One region of the Arthrobacter sp. NPDC058192 genome, then DNA from elsewhere that is predicted to be linked to it. Evidence: predicted binding sites of a transcription regulator. Region 1 holds the regulator's gene; the other holds the start of a gene.

Region 1 (7,750 bases):
TGGGAAACCGGGGGGCAGCGCCGGCGTCTGCTAGGCTACAAGTCATGATCTTGATCTCCAAGTAGCCGGCACGGGCCTGGCCGTTTCCGCGATTTCCCTCACAGCAGGGTCCTAGCGGCCCTAAGCACCGCCCCGTTCCGCAGCGACGCAGGTACATGCCTTCCGCTCCGAGCGCCACCACAAAGTGAGTTATCCACTTGGCGCCCGAATCACTTGGAATCCAGCCGCTCAATTTGGCACTGTCGATCTGGGCACAGTCTTTCCGCAGCATCATCTTCCTGCGGCACTGCATCTGCGCCACTGTATCGCCGGCGCTGAATCTCCGGCGCTGCATCTTTCCGTCACGGCGGACGGCAACTGCCTCACTCTTTCCTCACGCCAGGCGCGTCCGGCGCCTCTCCCTACCCAGCCACCGCTCCGTCAGGAGCCAGTCCTGCCCGTCGGCACCGTTGCCGCGGGCATTCCCGGAGGCCCGCATGACCCCCCGCCGTCAGCCCAGCGCGAATACCGCCCCACAGAGCAACAATGGGCACTATTCTGAAATAGCCGAACCTTCAAAGGAGACCATGACCAGCCACCCCAACACCGGACCCGATTCAGCCGCCCAGGACATGAGTCCTGAGGAGATCCAGGCTGTCATCGACCGGATCCTCTCCAAGGACACTCCCGCCCCGGGCGCAGGCCGCAGGGCCGGCTCCGCCGCCGGTGCGGACACGCAAGGCGGCGCCGACAGCGGTGCCGACGCCGACGGCCAGAAGGGCCTGCTCGGCAAGGCGCAGGCCATCTCGCGCCTGGACGAGGTGTACACCAACTTCGACGGCGACCAGCAGGACCTCGAGGAGCGCCACGCGTTGCGGCGCAAGGCCGGACTGTCCACTGAACTCGAGGACGTCACCGAGGTCGAATACCGGCAGTTGCGCCTCGAACGCGTCGTCCTGGCAGGACTCTGGGTTGAAGGCACCCTTGCCGATGCCGAGAACTCCCTGCGCGAACTGGCGGCCCTCGCCGAGACGGCCGGCTCGGAGGTCCTCGACGGGCTCGTTCAGCGCCGGTCCAAACCCGATCCCGGAACCTTCCTTGGATCCGGCAAGGCGCAGGAACTCAAAGCAATCGTGATGTCCACCGGCGCCGACACCGTGGTGGTCGATGCCGAGTTGGCCCCGTCCCAGCGGCGCGGCCTGGAAGACATCGTCAAGGTCAAGGTGATCGACCGCACGGCGCTGATCCTCGACATCTTCGCGCAGCACGCGAAGAGCCGGGAAGGCAAGGCGCAGGTGGAACTGGCCCAGCTGGAATACCTGCTCCCGCGCCTGCGCGGCTGGGGCGAGTCGATGTCCCGCCAGGCTGGTGGCCAGGTGGGCGGCGCCGGAGCGGGCATGGGTTCGCGTGGTCCCGGTGAAACCAAGATCGAACTGGACCGCCGCCGGATCCGCACCCGGATGGCGAAGTTGCGGCGTGAAATCGCTGCCATGAAGCCGGCCCGGGAGACCAAGCGCGCCAACCGCCGTCGTAATGCCGTCCCGTCGGTCGCCATCGCCGGGTACACCAACGCCGGGAAGTCCTCGCTGCTGAACCGGTTGACCGACGCCGGCGTGCTGGTGGAGAACGCCCTGTTCGCTACCCTGGACCCCACGGTGCGCAAGGCCGAGACGGCCGACGGCCTGGGTTACACACTGGCGGACACCGTGGGATTTGTCCGCTCGCTGCCCACCCAGCTCGTGGAGGCGTTCCGCTCCACCCTGGAAGAGGTGGCCGACTCGGACCTGATCCTGCACGTGGTGGACGTGTCGCACCCCGATCCGGAAGGCCAGATCGCCGCCGTCCGGTCTGTTTTCAGCGAAGTTGACGCCCGGAAGGTTCCGGAAATCATCGTCCTCAATAAGGCCGACGCCGCCGACCCGTTCGTGGTCGAACGGCTCAAGCAGCGCGAACCGCGGCACGTAGTGGTCTCGGCGCGCACGGGTGAGGGCATTCCGGAACTGCTGAAGGCCATCAGTGACGGCATCCCGCGGCCCAGCGTAAAGCTTGAGCTGCTGATCCCGTACAACCGCGGGGACCTGCTCAGCAAGCTGCACGATTCCGACGCCGAGATCCTGAGCCTGGACCACGAGGAAACCGGGACCCGCGCTGTGGTGATGGTCCGTGAAGGACTGGCCGCTGAACTGGATCCCTTCATCAGCAATGACTGAGGCTGCGGTGACCAAAGCTGGCGCTGACCGTACGGACGGCAAAACCGCGGACGCGGACACGGACGCGGACACGGCGGAGGCAAAATCGGTGGACGCCGACGGCGGGGGCGGCGAGGAGTTCGTTCTTGAACTGCTCGACCGTGCCGTGTCCGGCATGGGCGGCCAGAGCCGCGACGGACAGCATGAAATGGCCCGGCAGGTGGCGCGCGCGATCGACAGCGGCGACCACCTGCTGGTCCAGGCCGGTACCGGCACCGGCAAATCCCTGGCGTACCTGATTCCACTGATCGCCCACTCGCTGACCAGCAACAAGCCCACCTTGGTCTCCACCGCCACCCTGGCGCTGCAAACCCAGATTGTTGGCCGGGACCTGCCCAGGCTGCTGAAGACCATCACGCCCGCCCTGGAGCGCCCCGTCAAGGTCGCCCTGGTGAAGGGCCGGGCCAACTACGTGTGCCGGCACAAACTCGAGGGCGGCTTCCCGTCCGAAGAACCCTCCGAGGGGCAGCTGTTTTCCCTTGGCGAGGACACCAGCGTGCCGCACTTCGCCGCCGCGCTCGGGGGCCCGTCCTCCCAGCTCGGCAAGGAAGTGGTCCGCCTGCGCGAGTGGGCCGAGGAGACGGCCACGGGGGACCGGGATGAACTGATGCCCGGGGTCACGGACCGGGCCTGGCGACAGGTCTCCGTCACCTCCATGGAATGCCTGGGCGCGCAAAAGTGCCCGCACGCTGCTGAGTGCTTCAGCGAACTGGCCCGCCAGAACGCCGCGGACGCCGATGTCGTCGTCACCAACCACGCCATGCTGGCCGTCAGCGCCTTCGAAGGCCTGGCGGTCCTGCCCGAGTACGACGTCGTGGTGGTGGACGAGGCCCACGAACTGCAGGACCGCGTCACCGGCGCGGTCTCCGGCCAGCTCTCCGTGGCCATGGTGCACGCCGCTGCCTCCGGGGCGCGGAAGCACACCGGCATCACCGTGGACGCGCTGAACAATGCCGCGTCCCATCTGGAACTGGCCCTTGCCGGAGTCCCCAGCGGGCTGATGCCGAACGGTTTGAACACGGAACAGCTGGACTGCATCGACCAGCTGCGCGACGCCTGCCGTGCCGCGCTGTCCGATTCCAAGGGGGACAGCTCCACAACGGCCGACGGCGGCCGCCAGCTGGCTCGCTCCCGGCTGATGGTCATCCTGGAACTCTGCGAACGGCTCCTGGCCGCGCGGGAAAACCGTGAGGTGGTGTGGTTCTCCCGCAACAGCACCTTTGATCCGGCGCAAGGCTACTCCCAGCCCGACGATAGCGCGCCGGCCTTGATCAACGTTGCTCCGCTGAGCGTTGCGGGGCGCCTGCGTGAGGGATTGTTCGCCGACCACACCGTCATCCTGACGTCGGCGACGCTGGCTATCGGGGCGGCCTTCGAGCCTGCGGCCGGCGGCCTCGGCCTTGTGGGCAGCGGCGCCCCGTGCTGGACCGGCGTCGACGTCGGATCGCCCTTCGACTATCCGAAGCAGGGCATCCTCTATGTTGCCCAGCACCTGCCCAAACCCGGCCGGGGAACCTCGCCGGAGGCCCTGGACGAACTGGAGAAGCTGATCCGTGCCTCCGGCGGCGGCGCCTTGTGCCTGTTTTCGTCCCGGCGGGCGGCCGAGGAAGCCGCTGACGCCATGCGGCCGCGGCTGGGCATGAGCATCCTGTGCCAGGGGGAGTCGAGCATGACGGCGCTTGTGCGGCAGTTTGCCGACGAGCCGGACACGTGCCTGTTCGGCACCATGTCACTGTGGCAGGGCGTCGACGTTCCGGGGGTGTCCTGCCGGCTGGTGGTCATCGACAGGATCCCCTTCCCGCGGCCTGACGACCCGTTGATGACGGCTCGGTCGCGCGCCGTTGCGCAGTCCGGCGGCAACGGTTTCATGTCCGTCTCTGCCACGCACGCCGCGATCCGGCTCGCCCAGGGGGCCGGCCGCCTGATCCGTTCGACGTCGGACAAGGGAGTGGTGGCGGTGCTTGATTCACGGTTGTCCACGGAGCGCTACGGCGGCTTCCTGCGGGCCGCGCTTCCGCCCTTCTGGCCGACCACCGATCCGTCCATCGCCGTGGCCGCCCTCAAGCGCCTTGCGAAGGACGCCGCGAAGGCCTAGCGCTAAAGGGAGCGCAGCACCGAGACGACCTTGCCCATGATCACGGCGTGGTCGCCCAGGATGGGCTCGTACTGGGTGTTTTGCGGCAACAGCCAGGTGTGCCCGTCCCGCTGACGGAACGTCTTGACTGTGGCTTCGTCGTCCAGCAGTGCGGCAACGATGTCGCCGTTCACGGCGTCACCCTGGCGGCGGACCACCACCCAGTCGCCGTCGCAGATGGCGGCATCGATCATCGAGTCGCCGGCTACCTTGAGCATGAACAGTTCGCCGTGGCCCACGAGCTGGCGCGGGAGGGGCATGACGTCCTCCACCACTTGGTCCGCGAGGATTGGCCCACCGGCCGCGATGCGTCCGACAAACGGCACCATGGCCGTGTCGGTGGCGCTGGCCAGTTCAGTGACGGATAGCCCTCCGACGGTGCGGAGGCCGCTGGACTTCCCGACACCCGAGATGGAGGCGGGCCCCTCGTCCAGGGTCAGGGGCATCAGCACTTCCATCGCCCTCGGGCGCTTCGGATCGCGCCGCAGGTAGCCCAGCTTTTCGAGCTGGGAGAGCTGATGGGTGACGCTCGACAGGCTGGCGAGCCCGACGGTATCGCCGATTTCGCGCATGGACGGCGGGTAGCCGTTGTCAGTGACCGAACGCTGGATGGTCTCCAGGATTTTCTTCTGGCGGACGGTGAGGCTCTTAGGGGCCCGTGCGGGCTGGGCGCTCCGTGAGGTTGCCCGTCCGCCGGTGGCTTGTGCTGCCATGTTCGCCAATGCCTTTCCGTTCCGCCCGGTCGCCGTGGCTACTGTCACCGGGAACACCAGGCCTGAAATGTCAGACCCTGCTGATCAACTACCAATGATCGAGTTCACAAGTGGTTGTCTACCCCTCAAAAGTAGGCCAGCCGCAGAGCTTTTTCAAACATTTGTTCTAGCGAGTCTCGACATCGTTCGTTACTAAGTGCTAAAACAGAACCAGCAGGATTCGAAGATGTGTTCGATTCAGAGTTTGGGGAGTCGAACAGATCGTTCGGTTTTATGTTCGAAAGTTTGGCCGGTTGGCGGCGGTAAGTGGAGCACGCCGGGCGGCACCGTATGGTCCAGGAGGGCTCAGTTCATGTCAGCAGCAAGCGCGTCCCACGCCAGTTTGGTTCCCGGCTCTTTTGCCCGCAGCGCTTTTTCGGTCTCCGCCGGCCGATCAAAGCAGCCGCCGCTGCGCCTGACTCGGCGCGGACGCTTCGTCTTTTTTGGTGTCCCGCTGATCCTGCTGGCGGCGCTCATCCTGTCGTTCAGCGGATTCCTCGTTGCTCCGGCCAAGGCGGCGGATTCCGCGGACCAGCTGACGGTGACGCCCGCCATCTCCGTCACAGTCCAGCCGGGGGAGACGCTCTGGGCCATCGCAGGTTCCGTGGCCCCGGAACGCGATCCCCGCGACGTCGTGGCCGATATCGTGCAGCTGAACAACCTCGATGCCGCGCATGTGATGCCGGGCCAGCAGCTGTTCGTCCCGTCGAACTAGCCACCTTGGAACACCGCCTGGCTGTCACAGTTTCAGCGCCCGTGCCGGTTCCACTTAAACTGGTCACGTGACTGACCAGCTTGAGCGCCTCAACCGACTGCCCCTTCGAACCAATTTGCGTGGCCTGCGCCCTTACGGCGCGCCCCAGCTCGACGTCCCCATCCTGCTCAACGTCAACGAGAACACCCATGGCGTCCCGGACGATGTCCGCGCGGCCATCACCGAGGCTGTCAGCGCCGCCGCCGCCGGGCTGAACCGGTATCCGGACCGGGAGTTCACGGAACTGCGGGAGGCCCTCGCCGAGTACCTCGGCCACGGTCTGGGCGCGGAGCACATCTGGGCCGCAAATGGCTCCAACGAAGTGCTGCAGCAAATCCTCCAGGCTTTCGGCGGTCCCGGCCGTACAGCGCTCGGCTTCCCTCCCACGTACTCGATGTACCCGCTGCTGGCGTCCGGCACGGATACGGAATACATCGTCGGGACGCGGGCGGCAGACTACGGGCTCAGCGCGGAATCCGCAGCCCGCCAGGTCCGCGGGCTTCAGCCCAGCATCGTTTTCCTGTGCTCCCCGAACAACCCCACCGGTACGGGACTCGGGCCCGATGTGGTCGAGGCAGTCTACGACGCCGGCGAGGCCAGCCAGACCATCGTGATCGTCGACGAGGCCTACCACGAGTTCGCCCACGACGGCACGCCTAGCGCCCTCGCACTGTTGCCGGGCCGGGAGCGGCTCATTGTCTCCCGCACCATGAGCAAGGCTTTTGCCTTGGCGGGGGCCCGCCTGGGGTACATGGCCGCGGCCCCGGAGGTCGCCGACGCCCTGCGCCTGGTCCGCCTCCCATACCACCTGTCTGCCATCACCCAGGCCACGGCCCTGGCCGCCCTGCGCCACCGGGTGGCTCTCATGGCGGACGTCGCCGACATCAAGCGCCAGCGCGACCGGATCGTGTCCGAACTGACCCGGCTGGGCCTGAAGCCGGCCGCCTCCGACTCCAACTACGTGTTCTTCGGCGGCCTCGAGAACCCCCACGAGGTCTGGCAGGGCTTGCTGGACGCCGGGGTCCTCATCCGCGACGTCGGCATCCCCGGGCATCTCCGCGTGACCGCAGGCACGGAGACGGAAACCACAGCCTTCCTTGAAGCCCTTGAACGCATCCTGAACACTCCCGCCCAGCCGCGGGCTTAAACTTGATGGGGAGCCAGCGCCCCGTCACAGAGTCTTGGCGCGCAGCATTGCCACTGAGCCCGCCTCCTGCCTTCTTCCAAAGGACACACCTACATGAGCAACACCGGATCTACCGCCGCCGAGGGCCGGACCGCCCGTATGGAACGGACCACCAGCGAGTCCTCGGTCCTGGTCGAGATCAACCTGGACGGCACCGGTGTCTCTGACATCCACACGTCGGTCCCTTTCTATGACCACATGCTGACGGCCCTGAGCAAGCACTCCCTGATTGACATGACCGTCAAGGCCTCCGGCGACACCCACATCGATGTTCACCACACAGTCGAGGACGTGGCCATCACGTTCGGCGAGGTGCTGCGCACGGCCTTGGGCAACAAGGCAGGGATCCGCCGCTTTGGCGAGGCGACCGTCCCCCTGGACGAAGCCCTCGCGCAGGCGGTCGTTGACGTGTCGGGCCGTCCGTACCTGGTCCACGCAGGGGAGCCGGCAGGACAGGAATACCACCTGATCGGCGGCCACTTCACGGGCTCCCTGACCCGCCACGTCTTCGAGGCGATCACGCTCCACGCCGGGATTTGCCTGCACATGAACGTCACAGCGGGACGCGACCCCCACCACATCGTCGAGGCCCAGTTCAAGGCTTTCGCACGTGCCCTTCGCGCAGCCGTCGAACCGGATCCGCGCGTCGAAGGCATCCCGTCCACCAAGGGTGCCCTGTGAGCGGCCCGATCCTCC
Region 2 (7,750 bases), on a different contig from region 1:
GCTGGCCATCGACCACGAGGCTTTCACCGCGGCCGAACGCCGGCGCCACGTTGGACAGGGCCGTGAGCAGACCGGCCTGGTCGGTGCCCGTGCCGCGGGCGCCTGCGATCGCGCGCGCCAGGGTCAGCGCGGCGGCGGCATTGAAAATGTTGTAGACGCCGCGCAGCTTCATCGGCGTGGTGACCGTGCCGCCGTCGTACTCGAAATCGGCGTCATTGGCGCCCACCCGGCGCAGCACGACGTCGGCGTCCGCCCGGGCTGGCGCCGCAGGCACCGGGCTGCCCGGCGCCGCGCGCATTTCGTCGTCGTTGGGGAAGGTGCTCAGCAGGGAATCGTCGAGCCCGAAGTACAGCACGTCCGGTTCGTTCAGCGTCCCGGCAATCCGCGCTACCCGGGGGTCTTCCCGGTTCAGAACCACAGTCCCGGTGGTCTTGGCGGCGATGTGCTGGAGCAGCTCCGCGGTCTTGTCGATCTCGCCGAAACGGTCCAGCTGGTCGCGGAGGACATTGAGCAGGAGGCTGTACCGCGGAGGGACCCTGTTGACGAAGTGCACGGCATGCGCCTCGTCGAGTTCCAGGACCGCGATGTCGGCATCCAGCCGGCCCCGCCAGTCCACTTCGCCCAGCAGCGCCGCGGCCACACCGCGCGTGAAGTTGCTGCCGGTGCGGTTCGTGAAGACCTTCAGTCCTTGGCTTTCCAGCAGTTCCACCACCATCTTGGTGGTGGTGGTCTTCCCGTTCGTGCCGCTGACGACGGCGACCCCCTGGGGCAGCGTGGACAGGGTCCGCTGCATGAAACCGGGGTCGATTTTTTCGACTACAAGCCCGGGAAGGGCCGAGCCTCCGCCCCTGAGCCGGGAGACCCGGCGGACGAGCTTGCCGAGCGGAACGCTGAAGTAAAGCATGCTCAGTAATATATCCCAGCAGAGGCATGGAACCTGGACGCCCGGTGCGGCCGTATGCGTTCCGGGCACGCGCGGCGCATTATGCTGAGGAGATGACCACCCTCTCTTATTCCCGTGAATCACGCGTGGGAACAGGCCTCCGGATCGGTGTCCTGGCGCTACAGGGCGATTTCCGGGAGCACCTGCGAGCAGCGGAAGCAATGGGCGCCACAGGCCTCGGAATCCGGCGGCCGGCCGAACTCGACGGCATTGACGGACTGATTATTCCGGGCGGTGAATCCACGGCCATCGACAAGCTGGCGCGAGCCTTCGAGCTCACGGATCCGCTGCGCAAACTGATCGCCGACGGACTCCCCGTCTACGGCTCATGCGCCGGCATGATCCTGCTCGCCGACGAGATCGCAGACCCGGCAACGGACCTCGCCGGCAACCCGCAGCAGACCTTCGGCGGGCTCGACATCACGGTGCGCCGCAACGCGTTCGGCCGGCAGCGCGAGTCCTTTGAGACGGACCTCGACTTCAAGGAGTTGGAGTTCAGCGCGGCAGACGGCGAAGTCGCTCCCGTCCACGCCGTCTTCATCCGCGGGCCCTGGGTAGAGCGCGCAGGCGACGGCGTCGAGGTCCTCGCGCAGGTGGAGCCGTCCAAGGCGGCCCACCCCGAATCCCTCGACGGGACGGCTAGAATTGTTGCAGTGCGTTCCGGCAAGCTGCTGGCCACCTCCTTCCACCCGGAAGTGACGGGGGAGAAGCGCGTGCATGAACTGTTTATTCGAATGATCAGAGGAGAAGCGTAAAGCATGTCAGGCCACTCCAAATGGGCAACGACCAAGCACAAAAAGGCCATCATTGACAGCCGCCGGGCCAAGTCGTTCGCCAAGCTGATCAAGAACATCGAAGTTGCCGCGCGGATGGGCGGCCCGGACCTCGCGGGCAACCCGGGCCTGGAACTTGCCGTCACGAAGGCCAAGAAGACCTCCGTCCCCAACGACAATATCGACCGCGCCATCAAGCGCGGCGCCGGGCTTACCGGCGAGGTCGTGGACTACACCGAGATCATGTACGAATGCCGCGGCCCCCAGGGCTCGGCGCTGCTGATCGAGTGCCTCACGGACAACAAAAACCGTGCCGCCTCCGAGGTCCGCCTGGCCATTTCCCGCAACGGCGGCACCATCGCCGATCCCGGCTCGGTCAGCTACCTCTTCACGCGCAAGGGTGTGGTTTCGCTGCCCAAGAACGGCCTCACCGAGGATGACCTGCTGATGGCCGTCCTGGACGCGGGTGCGGAGGAAGTCAAGGACAACGGCGACAGCTTCGAGATCCACTCCGAGCCGACCGACCTGCAGGCCATCCGCGATGCGCTCAAGGAAGCCGGGATTGAATACGACACCGACGAGGCCGAATTCGTGCCCTCGATGGAGGTGCCGCTGGATGTCGACGCCGCTAAGAAGTTCATGAAGCTCGTGGACGCCCTGGAGGACCTCGACGACGTCCAGAACGTCTACAGCAACGCCGACCTCAGCGACGAAGTGCAGGCCGCACTGGAAGCCGAGTGACCCGGTCACCACGACGTGACTTTGAGGCCCGGTCTTGACGGCCCGACCTTGACGCTGCGCGTCTTGGGGGTTGACCCGGGCCTCACCCGCTGCGGCATCGGCGTCGTCGACGTCGAAAAGAACCGGCGTGCCACCATGGTTGACTTCGGTGTGGTGGGAACCTCACCAGAGGAGAGCCTGGACCAGCGGCTGCTCGTCATCGCCACTTCCATCGACGACTGGCTGGACCGGTACGAACCGCACGTCCTCGCCGTGGAGCGGGTCTTTTCCCAGCTCAACGTCAGCACCGTCATGGGCGTTGCCCAGGCCTCCGGCGTCGTCATTGCGGCCGCCGCCCGCCGCGGCATCCCGGTGGCGCTCCACACGCCGTCCGAAGTCAAGGCCGCGGTAACGGGCAGCGGCACCTCCAACAAGGACGCCGTGACGAAGCTGGTAACCAAGATCCTCCGGCTGGATGCGCCGCCGCGCCCCGCCGACGCCGCCGACGCCCTGGCCCTGGCCATCACCCACGCCTGGCGGGCCGGCAGCGGCGCCGCCGTCTCGACGACGGGCCCGGGAAGCCAGTCGCTCACCCCGGCCCAGCGGGCGTGGGCGGACGCGGAGGCCAAGGCGCGCCGCGCGCGCTAATGTCCGCCTGTACCCCCCATGGAACTTGGTAGGGTATTCGTAGATATGTTCGGACGATTGGGTCGCCGGCCGGCTTGTCATCTGGTTCGTGGTTGCGGATCGCAGCAAGCCGTACACCCCCCATCTGAAGACACACCAAGCTGTAGACCAGGAGCCAGGCCTTGATCAGTTTTCTTCGCGGAACCGTAGCGCACGTAGGCCTGTCCTCCGCTGTGATCGACCTCAACGGCGCCGGCATGAGCGTCAACGCCACGCCGCAGACGCTCAGCAGCCTCCACGTGGGGGAAGAGGGGAAGCTGTTCACGTCTCTGATTGTGCGCGAGGACTCGTTGACCCTGTTCGGCTTTGCGAGCGACGACGAACGTGTTGTGTTTGACGTCCTGCTCAGCGTCAGCGGCGTCGGACCCCGCCTGGCCCTGGCCGTGCTGGCCGTCCACGAACCCGAAGCCATCCGCGTGGCCGCCCACTCCGGCGATGGCAAGGCCTTCACGAAGGTCCCCGGCATCGGCCCCAAGGTGGCTGGCCGTATTGTGCTGGAACTCGCCGGCAAGCTCGTCCCGCACGGCACGGCCGGGGCGTCGGTGCCGCAGGTTTCCGCGGAGTCCGTGTGGAAGCCGCAGGTCGTCGCGGCCATGACCAGCCTTGGCTGGTCCGAGAAGGACGCGGCCGCCAGCATTGACAAGTCCCTCGCCGATTCCCCGGATTTGGCCGCGGCCGGCAACGTGGCGGAGATCCTCCGCGCTACGCTGCGGTGGCTCGGGCAGGACGGCGCCCGCGCCGGAAACCGGGTAGGCGCGCGTGGCTGAGCCGTCCATTGTTGCCGGGGGAGAGGAGCCGGAGGAGCGCGCTATTGAAGCCGCCCTGCGGCCCAAGAACCTGCACGACTTCGTGGGCCAGCACCGGGTCCGGAAGCAGTTGTCCCTCGTCCTTGAGGCCTCGCGCATGCGGGGCCGCAGCGCGGACCATGTATTGCTCTCCGGCCCTCCGGGCCTGGGAAAGACCACGCTGTCGATGATCATCGCCGCGGAAATGAACGTTCCGCTGCGGATCAGCAGCGGGCCGGCCATCCAGCACGCGGGCGACCTCGCGGCCATCCTGTCCTCGCTCTCTGAAGGCGAAGTCCTCTTCCTGGACGAGATCCACCGCATGTCCCGGCCGGCCGAGGAAATGCTGTACATGGCCATGGAGGACTTCCGCGTGGACATCGTCGTCGGCAAGGGCGCCGGCGCAACCGCCATCCCGCTCGAGCTGCCGCCGTTCACGCTGGTGGGCGCCACCACGCGCGCCGGTCTGCTCCCCGGACCGCTGCGTGACCGTTTCGGTTTCACCGGCCACCTCGAGTTTTATTCAGTCGAAGAGCTGGAGCTCGTCCTGCGCAGGTCCGCGGGCCTGCTGGACCTGAAGGTCAATTCGGCGGGATTCAGCGAGATCGCCGGACGGTCCCGGGGCACGCCCCGCATCGCCAACCGGCTCCTGCGACGGGTGCGGGACTGGGCACTCGTGCACGGCATCGAGCAAATTGATGCCCGAGCGGCGTCCGCGGCCTTGGACATGTACGAGGTGGACAAGCGCGGGCTGGACCGGCTGGACCGGTCCGTTCTGGAAGCCCTTATTACCAAGTTCGGCGGAGGACCGGTGGGCCTTTCCACGCTGGCGATCGCCGTCGGCGAGGAAACAGAGACCGTGGAAACCGTCGCCGAGCCGTACCTCGTCCGTGAGGGGCTGCTCGGCCGGACGCCCCGGGGCCGCATCGCCCTGGCCCCTGCATGGACACACCTGGGCTTCGCCGTGCCCGCGGGAGTCTTTGGGCAAGATCCCCTGGAGCTGTTCCAATCCGACGAGCGGGGCGACGGGACGCCAGGCAACCCCGGCGGAGAAATCGGCGCAGAATTCGGCGACGAAACTGGTCCGGAACGGTTCCGTTATAGCAGCTAGCACCGTTCTTTCAGCTTTTCCCTTTAGACTGGTATGACGCTCGGCACGTCCGGGTTTGTTTCCGTGGGCGGAGAGTAGGTAGCCGCCGGCGGCGGGGGATGGTCTCGCGGACAGGGTTCCGTGGCGGCTCGTGCCCCGCGCCGCCCGGAGCAAACGGACGTTGCTGAAAAACAGCTATGCAAGTACAGAACGGAACAATCCCCTTGGATCCAATGACAATTCTCCTGTTCGTCATGCTCGGTGTGTTCGTCTTCATGATGTTCCGACGGAACAAGAAGACCCAGCAGCAGCAGACCCAGCTCCAGTCCAAGTTCGGGCCTGGCGTCGAGGTTATGACGAGCTTCGGACTGTTCGGCCGGATCGTCGACATCGACGAGGCCGAGAACAAGGTCACGCTCGAGCTGTCCCCGGGCAATACCGCCACTGTCCACCGCCAGGCTGTCACCAAGATTGTGGAGCCGGTAGCGGCGGCGGAGGAGCCGACAGTTGTTCCCCACGACGCTTCCTCGCTGACCACGGAGGACTCCGTGACCACTGACAACTCACTGACCATGGAGAAGACGGACAGCGCCGCCCCTCTTAACGAAGCGCCCCGGACCGAAACCCCCGAGGAAACCTTGCGCCGACTCAACGACGAGGGCAAGAAAGACAGCTAGTCTGCCTACCTGGGCTATCCCGCGAAGCAACGGTTGCGGGCATCCGCTGGCGGGGCCAAGTGCCCCCGCCGGCGGATCCGCCGTCAATAAATAGAAAGATCGACAATGGCACGAACTGGCCCCAAACACTCAGCCATCAGAACGTTGGTATGGCTTGGCGTACTCATCGCCGCCATGACCGCCGTTCTGGCGGGCGGCACCATTGCCGGCCAGGCCGGGTGGACTCCCAAGCTCGCCCTGGACCTCGAAGGCGGCACCCAGATGATTCTGGCGCCCAAGGTTGAGGGCGGTTCGGGTATTACCGAAGATCAGCTGAACCAGGCCGTGGCGATCATTCGTCAGCGCGTCGACGGCTCCGGCGTTGCCGAAGCTGAGATCAGCACGCAGTCCGGCCGCAACGTCGTTGTCAGCCTTCCGGGAACTCCTGCCAAGGAGACCCGTGCGCTGATCCAGGCTTCCGCGGACATGAATTTCCGCCCCGTTCTCCAGACGGGCGCCGGCGCCGCAGTCCCCGCAGCATCACGTACGCCGGAAGGCCAAATACCCAAACCGACGGCCGCGCCGGCGAACAGCAGCGACACAAACTGGATTACCCCCGCGATCTACAAGCAGTTTGAGGCACTTGACTGCGACAACCCGTCGCAGGACAAGCAGCAGCGGTCCGATCCGACGAAGCCGCTGGTGACCTGTGAGCCTGCGTCGGCCAAGTCACCTGCCATCAAATACATCCTGGGCCCGGTTGAAGTGAAGGGCTCGAACATCAAGTCCTCCTCCTTCCAGTTGCAGCGCGGCGCCCAGGGCGCCGTGACCAACGAATGGGCCGTCAACATTCAGTTCGACGAGGCGGGCACCGCCAAGTTCAAGGACGTCACACAGCGCCTGTACCAGTTCTACGCCGCCGGCGGCGGCGAGACGGGTTCCGATCCGAAGGCCCAGTTCGCCATCGTCCTGGACGACCAGGTCATCTCCGCCCCGCGTTCCCTCGCCGTCATCACTGATGGCCGCCCGCAGATCACGGGCGGGTTTACCGAGGAATCCGCGAAGGCCCTTTCCGACCAGCTTCGCTTCGGCGCCCTGCCGATCAGCTTCGAAATCCAGAGCGAACAGCAAATCTCGGCAACCCTTGGCGGGGAGCAGCTCCGCATGGGCATGCTCGCCGGCCTGATCGGCCTGCTGCTCGTGGTGGTCTACTCGCTGTTCCAGTACCGAGCCCTTGGCTTCGTGACTGTCGCATCCCTGGTGATCGCCGGAGTGTTGACGTTCCTTGCCATCGCCATCCTCGGCTGGACCGAGAACTACCGGCTTTCGCTCGCCGGCGTGGCTGGCCTGATCGTCGCCATCGGCCAGACGGCGGACTCCTTCATCGTCTACTTCGAACGCATCCGCGACGAACTTCGCGAAGGCCGCGGCCTGGTCTCTGCCGTGGAGAACGGCTGGAAGCGGGCCAAGCGCACCGTCCTGGCGTCCAAGGCCGTAAACCTCCTCGCCGCCGTCGTGCTGTTCTTCGTGGCGGTGGGCAACGTCCGCGGCTTCGCCTTCACCCTCGGCCTCACCGCCATCGCCGACCTCATCGTCGTCTTCATGTTTACCCACCCCACCCTGCAGCTGCTGGCCCGGACCAAGTTCTTCGGCGAAGGCCACCGGTTCTCGGGTCTTGACCCGAAGCGCCTCGGTGCCGTCCCGCTGTACCGTGGGGCCGGCCGGCTCCGTACCCCGGAGGACAAGCCCGTGCTGGTGCGGGCGAAGAATTCCGGAGCCGCGGCAGAGGCGGAGCGCCGGATGACGATCGCCGAACGACGACTCGCGGAAAAGCAGGAGCAGGCAAAGCAGGGGCAGCTCGCCGGGTCCTCCAAGATCACATCCCAGGAGGGCAAGTAAATGGTCAACTTCTCAACGTTCGGCAATGAGCTGTATACGGGCAAGCGCTCCTACGACTTTGTCGGTTACAGGAAGGTCTGGTTCCTGATTGCCGGGATCGCGGTCGCCCTGTCGATCCTGATCCCGGTCGCCAAGGGCGGCTTCAACCTTGGCATCGAGTTCCGCGGCGGCTCCGAGTTCACCGTCTCCAACGTGAC

What was found. The regulator LexA, encoded in region 1, represses DNA repair genes until DNA is damaged. The targets are predictions, from matches to a motif close to TCGAACANNTGTTCGA.
Region 2: the regulator LexA is predicted to act here: its motif matches at 3,122-3,137, upstream of ruvA (Holliday junction branch migration protein RuvA).

What each region holds. Positions count from the first base shown of each region.
Region 1 covers NZ_JBHVVJ010000022.1:7,291-15,040, forward strand. Annotated here, with positions in the region: gene hflX (GTPase HflX) at 567-2,189, shown strand; gene ACFVVK_RS18895 (ATP-dependent DNA helicase) at 2,182-4,323, shown strand; gene lexA (transcriptional repressor LexA) at 4,326-5,075, opposite strand; gene ACFVVK_RS18905 (LysM peptidoglycan-binding domain-containing protein) at 5,428-5,829, shown strand; gene ACFVVK_RS18910 (histidinol-phosphate transaminase) at 5,897-7,015, shown strand; gene hisB (imidazoleglycerol-phosphate dehydratase HisB) at 7,109-7,735, shown strand; gene hisH (imidazole glycerol phosphate synthase subunit HisH) at 7,732-7,750, shown strand, end outside.
Region 2 covers NZ_JBHVVJ010000013.1:82,708-90,457, forward strand. Annotated here, with positions in the region: gene ACFVVK_RS14060 (MurT ligase domain-containing protein) at 1-904, opposite strand, end outside; gene pdxT (pyridoxal 5'-phosphate synthase glutaminase subunit PdxT) at 997-1,698, shown strand; gene ACFVVK_RS14070 (YebC/PmpR family DNA-binding transcriptional regulator) at 1,702-2,457, shown strand; gene ruvC (crossover junction endodeoxyribonuclease RuvC) at 2,506-3,084, shown strand; gene ruvA (Holliday junction branch migration protein RuvA) at 3,246-3,890, shown strand; gene ruvB (Holliday junction branch migration DNA helicase RuvB) at 3,883-5,019, shown strand; gene yajC (preprotein translocase subunit YajC) at 5,232-5,675, shown strand; gene secD (protein translocase subunit SecD) at 5,781-7,553, shown strand; gene secF (protein translocase subunit SecF) at 7,554-7,750, shown strand, end outside.